3 regions of the Streptomyces dangxiongensis genome follow, and region 1 is predicted to be linked to each of the others. Evidence: riboswitches for the same ligand, from Rfam matches in the RefSeq annotation. Region 1 holds a riboswitch; each other region holds the start of a gene.
What was found. Region 1 has a riboswitch for cobalamin ahead of D9753_RS08345 (CbtB domain-containing protein). Riboswitches for the same ligand answer to the same signal wherever they lie in the genome.

Region 1 (6,014 bases):
TCCGAAGGTCGTCATCATGGTGAACACACCGCAGAAGGCTCCGGGTACGCGCAGCGAACCGCCCGCGTCCGAGCCCTGCGCCAGCGGGACCATGCCCGTCGCGACCGCCGCCGCGCTCCCGCCGGAGGAGCCGCCCGCGTTCATCGTCAGGTTGAACGGCGTGGACGCCGGCCCCAGCAGGGAGCTGTCCGTCGTCGCCTTGAACCCGAACTCCGGCGTGTTCGTCTTGCCGACCACGATGGCGCCGGCATCGGTCAACCGCTCGACGCACAGGATCGTATCCTGTGCGACCTCCTCCGCGAAGATCTTCGAACCACGCGTGACGCGCACGCCCGCGACGGGATCCAGGTCCTTCACGCCGATGGGCACCCCGTGCAGCGGACCCAGCTCGGCCCCGGACAGCACGGCCTGTTCCGCTTCCTTGGCTGCGGCGAGCGCCTGGTCGGCGCAGACCGTGACGAACGCGTTGACCGCGGGGTTGAGCCGCTCGATGCGGTCCAGGGAGTTCTGCACCACCTCCACCGGTGACACGGTCCGGGAACGAACAAGCTCGGCGAGCTGGAGCGCCGTCAGCGCCTCGAAATCGCTCATCACTCTTTCCTTCCTCGACAACACCGGCATCCGTGGACCGGCGTACCAGTAGCCGCCCAGCCGGGTGGGACTTGGTACGGACTAAAACACCGCGGCGTCGCAGAGGGTTGCGTGATCGGTGGCCGCGTACCCCCACCGAACAGCCCGTGACGACTGTTTTCGGCCGGACACGCGCCGATCGGCGGAAGCCGGACACCGATCGTGAGGAACGATGCGCGCTGCGAAGTCATGGCCGGTCGGGTGCGGCGGTACTACGGTGACCCCTCAAGTGACGCCCCGACCGTGTCCGAGGGGGAAGCGGTCCGCTCGCCGGGGGCGTCCGGGGCCGAGGGGAGCCACCGTGCAGGTGCTGTATGCCGTCGCGTTCGATGTCCAGGACGCCCGGTGCGCCCGGCGGCCCGGACACGTGTACGAGCGTCTCCGTGACCATCTCGCCGCATGGCTCGGTGACCGCGGCCGGTTACCGGCGCCGTACCCCGCGGATCTCGACCGCGCCGGGCGGGCGGTGATCACCGGCAGGATTCCCGGGCAGGGCGAACGGCGGGTGAGCTGGTCCGTGGCGGGCGACGAGCGTGCCCGCGCCCTGCGGATGGCCATTCACCAGCCGCTGTCGGACGGCCCGGCACAGTTCGTCACCCGCGTCACGGTCTCCGGGACGGAGGACGGCGCCGGGGGACTCCGGGTCGTCATGGGCAGGGAGATCCCCGACGGCTGGATCGCGCCGGTGCAGAACCCGCGGCTCAGGCGTCCCCATCTGCTGCGTGCGGTGCTCGCGGACGGCGAACTCGATGTGCGGGTGCTCGGCCAGCGCGCCACCGGGCGGTACGAGCGGATCCGGGAGCACGGGCACGCGGCGGTCCTGCTGGAGTCGCTCGCGCTGAGCACGCGCCTGCCCATCCTTCTCATGCACCCCCGGGACCAGGCGGCGTGGACGACGGCGGCCGACGCCTCGGGGCAACTCGCCGGACTGGCCCAGGTCGTGACGCTGAACTACGTCACCGCGCAGGCCGTCCGCCGGGTCCACGAACAGGTGGCCGTGCCGAGCGGCGGGGCACGGCTGGTCTGGCCCAACCTCGGCCTGGAGCATCCCGCCTACTCCCGCGAGCAGGTGTCCCAGCCGTCCTTCGTGAGCAGACGGCTGATGCCCTCGCTCGCCCACCTCTCCGTCATCGCCCGGGGCAGCGACACGGCGTGGGAGCGGGCGCGGCAGGCCTCCTACCGGGCCGGGGCGCGCAGAGCGGCGGAACGGCTGTCGCGCGCCCAGGCCGCCGGCGACACGACCGCCGAACTCCAGGCGCTGAAGGAACGCGCGCGGCAGCTCGAGGAGGACACCAGGTCGTGGGAGGACATGGCCCAGAGCTGTATGGAGGAACGCGACAAGGCGCAGTCCGAGGCCGCCGCGGCCGAGGCGCTGCGCCAGGACCGGGACTACTGGAAGAAGCTGTACCTGGAACAGTCCAGGGGCGGGACCGGGCAGGCGGCCGAGCCGGACGTCTGGCACCGGATCCCGGTCCTGGGCACGGACGCCGTACCCACCTTCGAGGCTCTCGCCAGGACGTCGGAGGAACGCCTCGTGTTCACGGTGCGGGCGGCGCGGGCGTGGAAGGCCTCCCAGTACCCGTATCCCGAGGAGATGACCGACCAGCTCATCGCCCTCGCCCAGGCCGCGATGGACCTGTACACCAAGCCCGGCAAGCGGCCCAGGCTCGACCAGTGGTTCTACGACCACCACGGGCTGAGGTTCGCGAACAGCGACGAGAAGCTCAGCAAGAACAAGGACAAGCGCTACTTCACGTTCGAGCACAAGCGCCGGGACGGGCTGCCGCACATCAAGGTCCGGGACGCCGTGTCGCCGAGCGAGGCCGGGCGGATCTACTTCGCGCTGGACCCCGAGGGCAAGCGGCTGATCGTCAACCATGTGGGGCTGCACCTGTGACCGGCCGCGCCGCCCGGCCGTACGCCCGACGGGCGTGCGCCCTTGGCCGGGCAGGCGCCGCGCGGTACGGTCTGTCCGATATCGACGACGGTCGACGGAAGCCGGTGCAAGTCCGGCACGGTCGCGCCACTGTATGCGAGAGCCTCCGGGTGTTCGTGAGTCAGACCCGTGGCCGTCGTCCTGTGCACCACCGAGATGGGACGCGAACTCCCAGAGGAGGTCCTGCCATGGCGCAGACCGTCGCTCCGCCGACAGCCACCACCCCCGCCGTACCGGCCAAGCTGCCACTGAAGGCCATCGCTCCGTGGGCGGTCTTCTTCGGCATCCTCATGCTCGTCCTGCTGTACTTCGTCGGCGCCGAACAGGGCGCCACCTCCGTGCTCAACGGCACGGACGTCCACGAGTGGGTGCACGACGCCCGCCACCTGCTCGGCTTCCCCTGCCACTGACGCGAGGGACGCCCCACACCCATGAACTCCGCAACAGTGAGGAACCTCCTCGTGCGGGGCATGCTCGCCGGTCTGGCCGCCGGCGTGCTCGCCCTGGTCGTCGCCTACTTCCTCGGTGAGCCGAGCGTCGACAGGGCGATCGGCTTCGAGGACGCCCACTCCCACGCGCACGAGACGGAGGTCGTCTCGCGCTCCGTGCAGTCCACCGCCGGCCTCGCCACCGGTGTCCTCGTCTACGGGGTCGCGTTCGGCGGCATCGCCGCACTCGCCTTCTGCTTCGCGCTCGGCCGCGTCGGCCGCTTCTCCCCGCGGGCGACCGCGCTGCTGCTGTCGGGCTCCGCGCTGCTCGTCGTGTACGTCGTCCCGTTCCTGAAGTACCCGGCCAGCCCGCCCTCGGTCGGCGACCCCGGCACCATCGGCGAACGGACCGGCCTGTACTTCCTGATGATGCTGCTCAGCGTGCTCCTCGCGGTCGCCGCCACCCTTGTGGGCAAGCGGCTCGCACCCCGGCTGGGCACCTGGTACGCCACCGTCGCCGCGGTGGCCGCCTTCGCCCTCGTGACGGCAGTGGCCTATGCCTTCCTGCCGGTCGTCGACGAGGTGCCGAAGGACTTCCCGGCCGCCCTGCTGTGGCGGTTCCGTCTCTCCGCGCTGGCCGTCCAGGCCGTCCTGTGGGCCGGATTCGGCCTGCTCTTCGGCGAGTTCGCCGAACGGCTGCTGCACCCGAGGCGCGTACGGTCCGGCGCCGGGCGACCGGTTCCCGCGCCGCACTGAACCACCAGGGACGCGAGGGGGCCTTTCGGATCCGTCCGAGGGGCCCTCTCGGCGTTCGCGTGACCGTCCGGTGCCCTCTCGGCGTTCCCGGGACAGCGGCCGGTGTCAGTGGGCGGACGTGCTCCCCAGCGGGTGGCCGAGCCGCAGGTTCCAGCGTCCGGACCGGCCGGTGACCTCCGTCGCCGTGAGCGGCGGCACGTCGAGGCGCCAGAACGCGGCGGCGGGCACGTGCAGGACGTGCACCACCACCGCGCGGACGACCTCCGGCTCCACCACGGCCACCGTCCGGCCCCCGGCGTGGCCGCACCGCTCCAGCCACCGTGCGACGCGCTCGCACAGGTCCCGTACCGAGGTGCCGCCGTGCGGTGCCGCGTCCGGATCGGCCAGCCAGCGGGCCAGCGCCGCCGGTTCGGCGCCGCCGACGTCCGCCAGCGCCCGGCCCCGCCACCGGCCCACGTCCAGTCCGGCGAGTTCCGCCGTCCCGGTGGCGTCGAGACCGAGCGCCGAGGCCGTCTCCCGGCAGCGCGTGCTGGGGGAGGCGAGGACCTGCCCGGCGGCGGGCACGTGACCCGCCGCCGCCATGGCCCGCGCCACGCCCGCGTCGTCGAGCGAGTCACCGTCGTCGAAACGGGCCCGCCGCAGGGAGGGGGTCGTCGCGGGTGCGATCAGGGTGACACGGGTGGTCACGGGGTCGGTCCTCCTGTCGTTCACGTACGCCTTGCCTGACCGTCGTCCGAGCGGCCCCGGCGGCCCGTCCGCGTGCGGGCCGCCGGGGGCCGTCGTCACCGCGCGCAGATACGCGGGCCAGGTCATCTCGGCGTCGGGGTCGGCACCGATGCCCCGGTAGATCCACGTCTCCACCCGCAGATGCCGCCGCGAGGAGCAGACCCGGGCCATACCGGTGCCGAGGGGGATGTGGATGAGCGCCAACGCGCCCATGAGGGCGAGCAGTTGGAGCACGCCTGCCGTTACGGGGCCCATGTCCGCGCTCAGAACCTCTCCGGGAAGAGCAGGGCGAGGACGAGGTGGCCCAGCAGGGCGACGGCAACGATCAGGCCGACTCCCGTCTCGACGTGGGACGCGTCGACGGTCACAGTCTCGTCACCCCCGGGCGACGAGTGCCACCAGCGCGAAGGCCGCGAGCACGGTGACGACGAAGGCCGCATCGGCCATCGCGGACTCCTGAAAGGTGAAGGGGCGGAAGGGGAACGGTGACAGCACACCACTCCCGTGGCCGGATACGACCGCCCCTTGACGGCCTCCATACGACGGTCCGCCCGCCCTTGACGGAACCCATACGCCGACCGACCGCCGGACCGCCCGGCCTGCCGGCGCGGGCCGGAGTCCGCCCGACCGGGACCCCGGCCGGCTGTGGGCCTCGCCTGCCGGGTCAGACGTCCGCGGGCGGAGCGGCGCGGTCCTCGAAGGTCGCGAGGATGCGTTCCGCGGCCAGGGTCGCCGTCAACCGGCCCTCCCGCACCTGCCGTTCGAGGCCGGGGGCGGTCGCGCGCACCGCCGGGTCGGCGTGCAGCCGGCCGAGCAGTTCGTCGCGGACCATCGCCCACGTCCACTCGACCTGCTGGTCCCGTCGTTTCGCGGCCAGCCGCCCGGTGGAGTCCAGCAGCGTACGGTGCTGCTCCAGCCGCTCCCACACCGTGTCCAGACCGGTGGCGTCCCGGGCGCTGCAGTGCAGCACCGGCGGCGTCCAGAACGCGTCCTTGCCGTGCATCAGCCGCAGCGCGCCCGCCAGCTCCCGGGCCGCGGCCCGCGCGTCGCGCTCGTGCGGGCCGTCCGCCTTGTTGACGGCGATGACGTCGGCCAGCTCCAGGACGCCCTTCTTGATGCCCTGCAACTGGTCGCCGGTGCGGGCCAGCGTCAGCAGCAGGAAGGAGTCGACCATGCCCGCGACCGCCGTCTCGGACTGGCCCACGCCGACGGTCTCCACGAGGATCACGTCGTAGCCGGCCGCCTCCATGACCACCATCGACTCCCGGGTGGCCTTGGCGACGCCGCCGAGCGTGCCCGCGCTGGGGGAGGGCCGGACGAAGGCGTCCGGGTCCACCGCGAGCCGCTCCATCCGGGTCTTGTCGCCGAGGATGGAGCCGCCGGTGCGGGTGGAGGACGGGTCGACGGCGAGGACGGCGACCCGGTGCCCCAGCGAGGTCAGCAGTGTGCCGAACGCGTCGATGAACGTCGACTTGCCCACCCCCGGCACCCCGCTCACCCCGATCCGCCGGGCCCGGCCGCTGTGCGGCAGCAGCTCG
Region 2 (6,014 bases), 2.0 Mb from region 1:
CAGGGTGGAGCCCTCGGTGCCCGCCTGCGCCTCGACGGCGTACGCCGCGAAGGACTCCGGCTGCGGCAGCCAGGCGGCGCCGGACCCGAAGCCGTACGACGGCCCGGTCGTCGTCCACGGCAGGGGCACGCGGCAGCCGTCGCGGCCCTTGCGGACGTGGCCGGTGTGCTCCCAGATCGGGTCCTGGAGCACCTCGGTGGGCAGGTCGGCGACCTCGGGCAGGCCGAGTTCCTCGCCCTGGTAGAGGTACGCCGACCCGGGCAGCGCCAGCATCAGCAGGGTCGCGGCCCGGGCCCGGCGCAGGCCCGCCGCCGCGTCGACCGCGGGCGCGGTGCCGCCGGACAGCAGCCAGGCCGCCGGGTCGGTGCCGGGCGGCAGCACGAGGCGGGAGGCGTGCCGGACGACGTCGTGGTTGGACAGCACCCAGGTGGCGGGGGCGCCGACGGCACGGGCGGTGGCCAGCGAGGCGGTGATGACGTCCCGCAGCTCCTCCGCGTCCCACGGGGCGCCCAGGTACTCGAAGTTGAACGCCTGGCCGAGTTCGTCGGGGCGGGCGTACAGGGCCCGCCGGGTGCCCGGCACCCAGGCCTCGGCGACGGCGGTGCGCGGCGGGCTGTAGGCGTCGAAGACCGTGCGCCAGTCGCGGTAGATCGCGTGGACCTCGTCGCGGTCCCAGTACGGGTGGCTGCCGGGCGGGACCGCCAGCAGGGCCTCCTCACCGGTCGCGCCGACATCGCCGACGTCCCGCAGCGGCTCGGTGAGGTCCTTGGCCAGCCCGTGCGCGACGTCGACCCGGAACCCGTCGACCCCCCGGTCGGACCAGAAGCGCAGGGTGGTGCGGAAGTCCGCGCGGACCTCCTCGTCGTCCCAGTTGAGGTCGGGCTGTTCGGGGGCGAAGAGGTGCAGGTACCACTCGCCGTCGGGCACCCGCCGCCAGGCGCTGCCGCCGAACAGCGACTGCCAGTCGGTGGGCGGCAGTTCGCCGTGCGCGCCGCGGCCCTCGCGGAAGACGTAGCGGTCGCGGGCGGCGGAGCCTGGGGCGGCGCGCAGCGCCTCCTGGAACCAGGGGTGCCGGTCGGAGGTGTGGTTGGGGACGACGTCGACGACGACCTTCAGGCCGAGCCGGTGCGCCTCGGTGACCAGGGCGTCGAAGTCGTCCAGGGTGCCCAGGCGCGGGTCGACGTCCCGGTGGTCGGCGACGTCGTAGCCGCCGTCGGCGAGTTCGGAGGGGTAGAAGGGGCTCAGCCACAGGGCGTCCACGCCGAGCGTGGCCAGGTGGTTCAGGCGCTGGGTGATGCCCCTGAGGTCGCCCAGGCCGTCGCCGTCGGCGTCGGCGAAACTGCGCGGGTAGACCTGGTAGATGACGGCCTGCCGCCACCAGTCGGGGTTCCTGGACGAGAGGTCTGCCATGCGGGCTCCCAGAGGACGGACGACGGTACGGACTCGGTATCTGTCCACATTGCCCGGAAAGGGAACCTTTTTCGAGGCCGGTCAGGGGGTGCAGTGCTCCAGCAGGTCCCGCACCCGCGCGTCCACCACGCGGTAGCGCACCACGCGCCCCTCCTTCTCCCCCGCGACCACCCCGGCCGCCCTCAGCAGCCGCAACGCCTGGGAGACGGCGGGATCGTTCATGCCGGTGGCGATCGCGAGGTCGGAGACGGCGAGCGGGCCGGTGCGGTGCAGGGCGAGCAGCAGCGCGAGCCGGTTGGCGTCGGCCAGGAGGGAGAAACGGCCGGCCCAGGTGCGCAGGTGGTCCGCGTCGCCGATGGCGGCGATCGCCTCGCACACCCGGTGACCGTCGATGGTGCGACGGTCGGCTCGGTCGGCAGGCACGAGATGCATGACGCCATCCTCGCAGGCACCGATGTGATCTTGAATACCTGCGCAGGTGCGCAGCTATGCAGGGAACCTGCCGCCCCTCTACGGTGGGCGGGCCGTGGTGCTCGGGAAGTCGATGCAAGGTCGACGCGGCCCTCGCCACTGTGATCAGGGAGTTCCCGTTCCGTCCGGCAGCAGCCGGGCCACTGGTCGTACGCGACCGGGAAGGCAGGGACGGCGGACGCGGACCTGTAAGCCAGGAGACCGGCCACGGCGACTCACGAAGTGATCCACGAGGTGCTGGAGCGTGAACCTGATGGCCGATGCCGCGTCTTTCCGCTGGCGACGCGAGGACACCGTCAAGACGGCGGGGCTGATGGCGGTGATAGTCGCCCTGCACGTCGTCGCCTTCGGGATCCTCTTCCTCCTCGTCGCCCCCGAGCACTACCGGGTGGGCACCGACGTCTTCGGCGTCGGACTCGGCGTCACCGCCTACACCCTCGGCATGCGGCACGCCTTCGACGCCGACCACATCGCCGCCATCGACAACACCACCCGCAAGCTGATGGCCGACGGCAAGCGGCCCGTGTCGGTGGGCTTCTGGTTCGCGCTCGGCCACTCCAGCGTCGTCGTCCTGCTGGCGCTGCTGATCGCGGGCGGCACCTCCCTCGCCGGGAAGGTCATGAACGAGGGGTCCAGCACCCACCAGGTGCTCGGCGTCCTCGGGACCACGGTCTCCGGCACGTTCCTCTACCTCATCGCGGCCCTGAACCTGGTCGCACTGGTGGGCATCCTGCGGGTGTTCCGCGCCATGCGCGCCGGAGCGTACGACGAGAAGGAGCTGGAACAGCACCTGGCCTCGCGCGGCTTCATGAACCGGCTCCTCGGCCGGCTCACCAGGTCCGTGTCCCGGCCGGGCCAGATGTACCCGCTCGGCTTCCTCTTCGGCCTCGGCTTCGACACGGCCACCGAGGTCACGCTGATGGTGATGGCCGGCTCGGGTGCGGCGGCCGGCCTGCCCTGGTACGCGATCCTCTGCCTGCCGCTGCTCTTCGCCGCCGGCATGAGCCTGTTCGACACCCTCGACGGCACGTTCATGAACTTCGCCTACCAGTGGGCGTTCTCCAACCCCGTCCGCAAGGTGTTCTACAACCTCGCCATCACCGGCCTGTCCGTCGCCGTCGCCTTCTTCATCGGCACGATCGAGCTGGTCGGCGTCCTGCACGAGAAGTTCGACCTGCACGACGACGTCACCGGCTGGGTCGCCGGCCTCGACCTGGACAACGTCGGCTACCTCATCGTCGGCCTGTTCGTCGTCGTGTGGGCGGCGGCACTGGCGTACTGGCGGTTCGCCAGGGTGGAGGAACGCTGGTCGGAACGGGTACCGGCCACCGCCGACTAGGGCGTGGCGTCGAACTCCCGCCGTGGGGCGGGCGGGGGTTCGACGGCACGGCCTAGCGGCCGACGGTCTCCAGGTACAGCCTCACGTACCGGTCCGCGTCCACCTCCAGGGCCACGTCCACCAGGGCGTGTTCGCGGCGGCCCTCGTGGATCTCCGACTCGCCGGGACGGGGCCGGCGGTCCACGACCGTCTGGCCGCGGGACGGGCCGGGGGCCAGGGTGACCTCCACCGGCAGCAGCCGGGTGGTGATGCCCCGCGGGTCGGCGACCGCGCACACCGCGCCCGCGTCGCCGAGGCCGCCCGCCTCCTCCGCCTCGGCCGGCCCGCCCGGCGAGGTCGGCCGGTGGGCGAGGAGGTCGCCGGCCAGGCGGGTGCCGGGCTCGTCGCTGGCGCGCAGCCGGTGCACCTCCGGGCCGTCCACGACGACCTGCTGGAAGACGTCCAGGCCGTACATCGTGATCGGCACCCCGGCCGTCAGCAGGATCGCCGCCGCCTCCGGGTCGTGCCAGACGTTGAACTCCGCGACCGGGGTGGCGTTGCCGACAGCCACGGCCCCGCCCATGAACACGATCCGCCCGATGTTCGACGTCACCTCCGGATGGGTGCGCAGCAACAGCGCGATGTTCGTCAGCGGGGCGGTCGGGACCAGGGTCACCGGGCGCGGGGAGGCGAGGATCTCCCGGTGCAGCAGGGTGACGGCGTCGACGGCCGCCGGGGCCCGGGTGGGCGCGGGCAGGCCCAGGTCACCCATGCCGTCCGTGCCGTGCACGTGCCGGGCCGAGCGGGCCGGCTCGATCAGCGGGCGTGCGGCGCCCCGCGCCACCGGGATGTCGGGCGCGCCCGCCCGCTCCAGCACGGTCAGCGTGTTGCGGACCACCCCGTCGACGTCGGTGTTCCCGGCCACGCAGGTCACCGCCCGCAGGTCGAGACCCGGGTGCCGGACGGCGAACAGCAGGGCCAGGGCGTCGTCGACGCCGGTGTCGCAGTCGATGATCACGGGGATCGGCTCACCGGTCACAGCGCACTCCTTCCGTCGTCCCGACCTTAGATCAGCCTCCGCGCACCCGACCGGCACCGGCCCGGCCGGCCCCCGGGCGGCACCGCGCGGCGTCCCGCGCGTCCCCTCACCCGTACGGCCCCGGAGCGCTGGTGGGCGGGGCGGGGCGGTGGTGCCGTGGGAGCAGGCGTCCCGCCGGTCCGTACGCAGCCCAGGAGGCACCGATGACCCCCGCGATAGCCACCCGCGTCGCCCGGCTCCCCCGGGCCGTCCTGCTGCCCCTCCTCGGCGCCGGTCTGCTCACCGCCGGCGGCTGCGCCGCCCTCGGCCTGAACCGACCGGCGTCCGCCCCGCACCCCCTGCCCACCGTCGACCGGCCGGCCGCGACGCCCAGGACGTCCCCGCGGCCCGACGGGTCCACGCTCAGCGACGAGCAGGCACAGGCCGCGCTCATCACCGAGGGCGACCTCGGCGCCCCCTGGACCTCCACGCGCGGCGCGGCCACCTGGCGGGACGGGCTGCTGAAGGCGACCACCTCGGCCGGGGAGTGCCAGCGACTGCTGGACGCCCTCTACAGCGACGAGTTGCTCGGCGCCCCGGCCCGCGCCGCCATCGGCCTGGACGACGCCGACACCGACGCCCAGCTCCGCTACCAGATCGGCACCCGCCGCCCGTCGGACGTGAACGCCGTACTGGCCTGGTTGCAGACGATGCCGGCGCGGTGCGCGCGGTTCACCGCCACCACCGAGCTGGGGGCGGTGGAGGACGTCCGGGTGATCGACGCGCCGCTGCCCGAGGTCGGGGACGCGCGCCAGGGCCTCAGGGTCAGCGTGGCCGGTACGACACCGGACGGTGAGGAGAGCCTGCTCACGCTGGACCTCGCCACGGTCCGGGTCGGCAAGGACTCCTTCGCCCTCACCAACGGCGGCCTGGGTGACGTACCGAACGACGCGACGCAGGCCGCCGTCCAGATCGGCGCCCTGCGCCTGGCCGACATCCGCGCGCGGGGCCGGGCCCAGGTGTGAGGCTCACAGGGGCGGGTGGGCCGGGGCGGGGCCCAGGGTGGTGGTGCCCGGGGCGGTGCGGTGCCCCAGCCCGGTGCGGTAGGCGTCCAGGGCCGCCTCGACACGGCCCGTACGGCGGAGCAGGTCGCCCAGGAGGCGGCACAGGTCGGCCAGGTCGCCGGCGGCACCCGCGCGTTCCAGCAGGCTGAGGGCGCGGACGTAGTGCTCCTCGGCGGCCTCGGTGTCCCCCGCGTCCTCGGCGATGATGCCGAGCAGGCGGTGCGCGGCGGCGGCGTGGACGGCGCCGCGCTCGGAGGAGAAGTCCCCGGCGACGCCCCGGAGCAGCTCGGCGGCCTCCTCCGACTTGCCCCGGCGGTGCAGCACGTCGGCCAGTTCGACCGCGGCCTGGCTGCGGTACAGGGCGGCCCGGCTCTGCGCGAGCATGGTGTGGGCCTGGCGCAGTTCGGCCTCGGCGCGGTCGAGTTCGCCGTTCTGCGCGCAGACGTAACCGCGCATCCAGTGGCAGTTGGCCAGTTCGGTGCGCAGGCTAAGCTGCCGGTACAGCTCGGCGGCCTTGGCCAGGGAGGCGTCGGCCTCGGCGGCCCGGCCCTCGGCGAGCAGGGTGCGGGCGACCGAGCGGTGCATGCGGGCGATGAGCGCGGGGTCGCCGGCCCGCGGGGCGAGCGCGAGGGCGAACTCGGCGGCCTGGGCGGCACGGGCGTGGGCGCCCATGTCCATGTACGGGCCGATCACGCCGGCGTAGAGCAGCAGGAGGGCGTCGGGGTCGTGCAGC
Region 3 (6,014 bases), 4.2 Mb from region 1:
CGGACGGCCGGACGCCGCCGCCGGCGCCGGACGTGGAGTACAACCCGTACAGCACCCGGCACAAGTGCTACGGCCCGGGCAAGGCGCGGCGGACGGGCCGCCGCCCGGTGGTCCGTACGACGACCCGGCGGTGGAGGCGGTGCACCGGCGACAGCCGCGCCTTCGCCTCCTCGAACCCGCTGCGGATCGCCCGGCACGGCACCGCACGGCCGGGCGCGCTGCCGGGTGACCAGGATCTCTTCGACGGCTCCGCAGGCCGGCCGCGGACGTTCGCGCGGGGCCGGCGGCCAAGGGGCGTCTGGGGCGGCCGGGCCGAGCGGCACTCGGGACCCGTACGACGGTCACCACCATGCCGGTCCCAGTTCATCTTCCGTTCACCCAGGTTGCTTACGTTCGACTCGCCAATGACGTCGAACGATTGCCTGGGTAAATGGAAAGCTTCTCGCTGATCCTCGCGATTGTGGTGGTAACCGCTCTCGCGTTCGATTTCACGAACGGTTTCCACGACACCGCGAACGCGATGGCCACCACCATCTCCACAGGCGCCCTGAAGCCCAAGATCGCGGTGGCCATGTCCGCCGCCCTCAATCTTGTGGGCGCCTTCCTCTCCGTGGAGGTCGCGAACACGATCTCCAAGGGTCTCGTCGACGAGAGCGGCATCCGTCCCGAGGTCATCTTCGCCGCGCTGGTCGGCGCGATCCTCTGGAACCTGCTGACCTGGCTGGTGGGCCTGCCCTCCAGCTCCTCGCACGCCCTGATGGGCGGCCTGGTCGGCGCCACCGTCGCCTCCGCCGGTTTCGGCGCCGTCCACGGTGACGTTCTGGTCACCAAGGTGCTGCTCCCGGCGGTCGCCGCGCCGCTCGTGGCCGGTCTCGCCTCGCTGCTGGCCACCCGGTTCTCCTACGGCATCGGCGGCACCGCCGACGGCGAGGCCACCCGCAAGGGCTACCGCGCCGGCCAGATCGCCTCCGCCGGCCTGGTCTCCCTGGCCCACGGCACCAACGACGCCCAGAAGACGATGGGCATCATCACCCTCGCCCTCATCGCGGGCGGCTCCATCGCCCCCGGCTCCAACCCTCCCACCTGGGTGATCCTCTCCGCCGGCCTGGCCATCGCGCTCGGCACCTACATCGGCGGGTGGCGCATCATCCGCACCATGGGCAAGGGCCTGACCGACCTGGAGCCGCGCCAGGGCTTCGCCGCCCAGACCAGCGCCGCGACCGCCATCCTGGCCTCCGCCCACCTCGGTTTCTCCCTCTCCACCACCCACGTCGTCTCCGGTTCGGTGATGGGCGCGGGCCTCGGCCGCAAGGGCGGTGTGGTCCGCTGGTCCACCGCGACCCGCATGTTCGTCGCCTGGGCGCTCACCCTCCCGGCCGCCGCGCTGGTCGGCGCGGGCGCCGAGTCCGTCACCGGCCTGGGTGACTGGGGTACCGCAGTCGTCGCCGTCTTCCTCGTCGCCTCCAGCGCCGCGATCTACAAGTTCTCCCGCCGCGAGGTCGTGGACCACACCCACGTGGTCCAGGAGAGCGGCGAGCCGGCCGGTGTGGTCACCACCGCCATCGCCGCCGTGATCCCGCCCCCGGCCGGCCAGGTCGTCGTCGACCTGGACATCGCCTTCCCGCAGCAGGCCACGGCCCCGGCCGTCGAGCCCGCTCCCCCGGCGGCCCCGGCCGCCACCGTCTGAGCCCGGTCACCCCGGTTACCGAAGGAAGCATCCCCATGAAGATCGACTGGGCGGCCCTCGGCTCCGTCTTCGGAGTGAGCCTCGTGGCCACCGTGGGCCTCGTGTCCCTGTTCACCCTCGGCATCGCGGGCCTGAACCGGCGCGAGAAGGCCACGGCGCAGGGCGGCACCGCGGGACTCGCCGTCACCGGCGCCTACCTCTGCTTCGCGGCCTGCGCGGCGGCGGTGGCGTACGGCATCCACCTGGTCGTGGCCAAAGCCTGACCCGCGCCCCCTCGGAGGCTCCCCCGCACCGGCCGTGGAGGGGAGCCTCCGTCATGTCCCACCCGGCCCGCACGTCCCTCGGTGTGGTGATCGGCACACTCTCCCCACGCAGGTCAACGGCAAGTTGACGGCCCTTCCGGGCGCGTGGTGGACTGCCCAGGCCATCTACGGCGGCAGAAGAGGAAGCCGGTGCGAATCCGGCGCGGTCCCGCCACTGTCACCGGGGAGGAATCCCCGGGAGCCAGGAACTCTCACCGCCGATTCACGTCGAACCAGGGCGCGGACACCCTGAGTGAGGACCTACAGCGACATGCTCGGCTGCCCATCGAGGACCCGTTCGAGGACCCGCACCCGGACCGCTCCCGCCCCCACGGCCGGCTGAGCCGATGGGTGCCGATCGCACATACGCGTACGGCGCCGCCGCCGGCCTCCTCGGTGACCTGCTCCTCGGCGATCCGCGCCGCGGGCATCCGGTCGCCGCGTTCGGCCGGGCGGCCGGAGCCGTGGAACGCGTCCTGTGGCACGACCATCGCGGCTGGGGTGCCGTGCACACCGCCGTGTGCGCCGGCGGCGCCGTCGCGCTGGGCGCGCTGGCCGCACGCGCCACGCGCCCCCGCCCCGCCGTCTCCACCGCGCTGACCGCCGTCGCCGCCTGGGCGGTCGTCGGCGGCACCTCGCTCGCCCGCGAGGCCCGCGCCGTCGGGCGCGCCCTGGAGGCCGGGGACGTCGAGGCCGCCCGGGCCCGGCTGCCCCACCTGTGCGGCCGGGACCCGCAGGCGCTGGACGCCGACGGCATCGCCCGCGCCGTGGTCGAGTCGGTCGCCGAGAACACCTCCGACGCCGTGGTCGGCGCCCTCGTCTGGGGCGCCGTGGCCGGCGTCCCCGGGCTGCTCGGGTTCCGGGCGGTCAACACCCTGGACGCGATGGTGGGCCACAGATCACCCCGCCACCGGCGCTACGGCTGGGCCTCCGCCCGCCTCGACGACGTCGCCGGCTGGCCCGGGGCCCGGCTCACCGCCGTACTCGCCACCCTCGCCGGACCCGATCCGCGCGGTGCCGCGCGGGCCTGGCGGGCCGATGCCTCCCGGCACCCGAGCCCCAACGCCGGTCCCGTGGAGGCCGCGTTCGCGGGCGCCCTCGGCGTGCGGCTGGGCGGCACGCTCTCCTACGGCGGCCGGGTCGAACACCGGCCCGTGCTCAACGGCGGCACCGGACGGCCGGTCCGGGTCATCGACATCGACCGGGCCGTACGGCTCTCCCGTCGCGTCGGCCTCCTCGCGCTCGGCACCACGCTCGCCGCGCGCGGCCTGATGAAGGGACGTGGGAAGTGAACGGGGGTCTCCTCGTCGCCGGCACCACCTCCGACGCCGGCAAGAGCGTCGTGACGGCCGGGATCTGCCGCTGGCTGGTCCGCCAGGGCGTGAAGGTGGCGCCGTTCAAGGCGCAGAACATGTCCCTGAACTCGTTCGTCACCCTGGAAGGCGCGGAGATCGGGCGGGCGCAGGCCATGCAGGCGCAGGCCTGCCGCGTCGAGCCCACCGCGCTCATGAACCCCGTGCTGCTCAAGCCGGGCGGCGAACAGAGCAGCCAGGTGGTGCTGCTCGGCAAGCCCGTCGGGGAGCTGAGCGCGCGCGGCTACCACGGGGGGCGCCAGCAGCGGCTGCTCGGCACGGTGCTGGACTGCCTGGCCGAGTTGCGGGGCACGTATGACGCGGTGATCTGTGAGGGGGCGGGCAGTCCGGCCGAGATCAACCTGCGGCGGACGGACATCGTCAACATGGGCATCGCCCGCAACGCGCGGCTGCCCGTGCTGGTGGTGGGGGACATCGACCGCGGGGGCGTCTTCGCGTCCTTCTTCGGCACCGTCGCCCTGCTCTCCCCCGAGGACCAGGAACTGGTCGCCGGGTTCCTCGTGAACAAGTTCCGCGGCGACGTGTCGCTGCTGGAGCCGGGCCTGGACATGCTGTACGGGCTCACCGGACGGCGGACGTACGGCGTCCTGCCCTTCCGGCACGGCCTCGGCATCGACGAGGAGGACGGCCTGAGAGTGTCCCTGCGGGGCACCGTCCGCGAGTCCTCCGTGACGCCCCCGGTCGGCGCGGACGTGCTGCGGGTCGCCGTCTGCGCGGTCCCGCTGATGTCCAACTTCACCGACGTGGACGCCCTCGCCGCCGAACCGGGCGTCGTCGTGCGCTTCGTGGACCGCCCGGAGGAGCTGGCCGACGCCGACCTCGTGGTGGTCCCGGGCACGCGCGCCACCGTGCGGGCGCTGCAGTGGCTGCGGGAACGCGGGCTGGCCGACGCCCTCGTACGGCGGGCCGCCGAGGGGCGCCCCGTGCTCGGCATCTGCGGCGGTTTCCAGCTCCTCGGCGAGCACATCGAGGACGAGGTCGAGTCCCGCGCCGGACACGTCCCCGGGCTCGGCCTGCTCCCCGTCCGGGTCCGCTTCGCCCGCGAGAAGACCCTCACGCGGCCCGTCGGCCAGGCCCTCGGCGAGCGGGTGGAGGGGTACGAGATCCATCACGGGGTCGCCGACGTCACCGGCGGGGAGGCCTTCCTGGACGGCTGCCGTGCCGGCCGGACCTGGGGCACCCACTGGCACGGCTCGCTGGAGTCGGACGGCTTCCGGCGGGCCTTCCTGCGCGAGGTGGCCGCCGCCGCGGGCCGCCGCTTCGTGCCCGCGCCGGACACCTCCTTCGCCGCGCTGCGCGAGGAGCAGCTCGACCGGCTCGGCGACCTGATCGAACAGCACGCGGACACCGACGCGCTCTGGCGGCTCATCGAGTCGGGCGCGCCGCAAGGACTGCCTTTCATTCCACCGGGAGCGCCCGCATGAGCACAGTGTTGTTGTTGTCGACCGCCGACACGGATCTGCTGGCGGCCCGGGCCTGTGGCGCCGGCTACCGCATCGGCAACCCCACCCGTGTCGACGTCGCCGCGGAGCTGCCGGCCCTGGTCGAGGGCGCGGACATCGCCGTCGTACGGCTGCTGGGCGGCAAGCGCGCCTGGGAGGACGGGCTGGCGGTGCTGGGGGCGTCCGGGATCCCGACCGTGCTGCTGGGCGGCGAGGCCGTCCCGGACGCCGAGCTGATGGCCGAGTCGTCCGTGCCGGCCGGTGTGGTCGCCGAGGCGCTGAAGTACCTGGTCGAGGGCGGGCCGGAGAACCTGCTGGAGCTGTCCCGGTTCCTGTCGGACACCGTGCTGCTGACCGGTGAGGGCTTCGAGGGGCCGCGCGGCATGCCGGAGTACGGCGTGCACGGCGACCGCCCGGTCGTGGCCGGCCGCCCGACCGTGGGCGTCCTCTTCTACCGGGCGCACGAACTGAGCGGCAACACCGCCTTCGTGGACACGCTGTGCGACGCGATCGAGGCGCACGGCGCCAACGCCCTTCCCGTGTACTGCGGTTCGCTGCGCGGCGCGGACGCCGGGCTGTACCGGCTGCTGGAGCGGGCCGACGTGCTGGTGGCCACCGTCCTCGCGGCCGGCGGCACGCACGCCTCGCAGGCCTCGGCGGGCGGCGACGAGGAGTCCTGGGACATCGGCGCCCTCGCCGACCTCGACGTGCCCGTCCTGCAGGGCCTGTGCCTGACCTCCTCGCGGGCCGCGTGGGAGGAGTCCGACGCGGCCCTGTCCCCCATGGATGCGGCGATGCAGGTCGCGATCCCGGAGTTCGACGGCCGTCTCGTCACCGTCCCGTTCTCCTTCAAGGAGCAGGGTCCCGACGACGTGCCGGTGTACGTCGCCGACCCCGAGCGGGCCTCGCGGGTCGCCGGGATCGCCCTGCGGCACGCCCGGCTGAAGCACAAGCCGAACGCCGAGAAGAAGATCGCCCTGGTCTTCACCGCGTACCCGACCAAGCACTCCCGGGTCGGCAACGCGGTGGGTCTGGACACGCCCGCGTCCGCGGTGCGGGTGCTGGACGCGCTGCGGGACGCCGGCTACGCCCTGACCGAGTACCCCGCCGGCGGTGACGAACTGATCCACCGGCTGATCGAGGCCGGCGGCCACGACGTGGAATGGCTGACGGAGGAGCAGCTTGCCGCCGCGCCCGCCCGGGTGCCGCT

Region 2: linked by a shared signal. The riboswitch ahead of D9753_RS17160 (Nickel transporter NicT) and the one ahead of D9753_RS08345 (CbtB domain-containing protein) in region 1 are both predicted to bind cobalamin.
Region 3: linked by a shared signal. The riboswitch ahead of D9753_RS27540 (cobalamin biosynthesis protein) and the one ahead of D9753_RS08345 (CbtB domain-containing protein) in region 1 are both predicted to bind cobalamin.

What each region holds. Positions count from the first base shown of each region.
Region 1 is NZ_CP033073.1:1,888,935-1,894,948, reverse strand. Features, by position in the region: gene D9753_RS08355 (amidase) at 1-591, opposite strand, end outside; gene D9753_RS08350 (hypothetical protein) at 932-2,527, shown strand; cobalamin riboswitch at 2,599-2,718, shown strand; gene D9753_RS08345 (CbtB domain-containing protein) at 2,755-2,976, shown strand; gene D9753_RS08340 (CbtA family protein) at 2,998-3,750, shown strand; gene D9753_RS08335 (histidine phosphatase family protein) at 3,856-4,437, opposite strand; partial or broken gene D9753_RS39310 (potassium-transporting ATPase subunit KdpA) at 4,543-4,689, opposite strand; gene kdpF (K(+)-transporting ATPase subunit F) at 4,740-4,844, opposite strand; gene meaB (methylmalonyl Co-A mutase-associated GTPase MeaB) at 5,141-6,014, opposite strand, start outside.
Region 2 is NZ_CP033073.1:3,842,951-3,848,964, forward strand. Features, by position in the region: gene D9753_RS17150 (glycoside hydrolase family 13 protein) at 1-1,410, opposite strand, end outside; gene D9753_RS17155 (ArsR/SmtB family transcription factor) at 1,492-1,842, opposite strand; cobalamin riboswitch at 1,921-2,105, shown strand; gene D9753_RS17160 (Nickel transporter NicT) at 2,135-3,220, shown strand; gene D9753_RS17165 (nucleoside hydrolase) at 3,273-4,238, opposite strand; gene D9753_RS17170 (hypothetical protein) at 4,442-5,242, shown strand; gene D9753_RS17175 (helix-turn-helix domain-containing protein) at 5,246-6,014, opposite strand, start outside.
Region 3 is NZ_CP033073.1:6,102,192-6,108,205, reverse strand. Features, by position in the region: gene D9753_RS27555 (GH25 family lysozyme) at 1-449, shown strand, start outside; gene D9753_RS27550 (inorganic phosphate transporter) at 431-1,687, shown strand; gene D9753_RS27545 (hypothetical protein) at 1,723-1,950, shown strand; cobalamin riboswitch at 2,081-2,221, shown strand; gene D9753_RS27540 (cobalamin biosynthesis protein) at 2,337-3,281, shown strand; gene D9753_RS27535 (cobyric acid synthase) at 3,278-4,786, shown strand; gene cobN (cobaltochelatase subunit CobN) at 4,783-6,014, shown strand, end outside.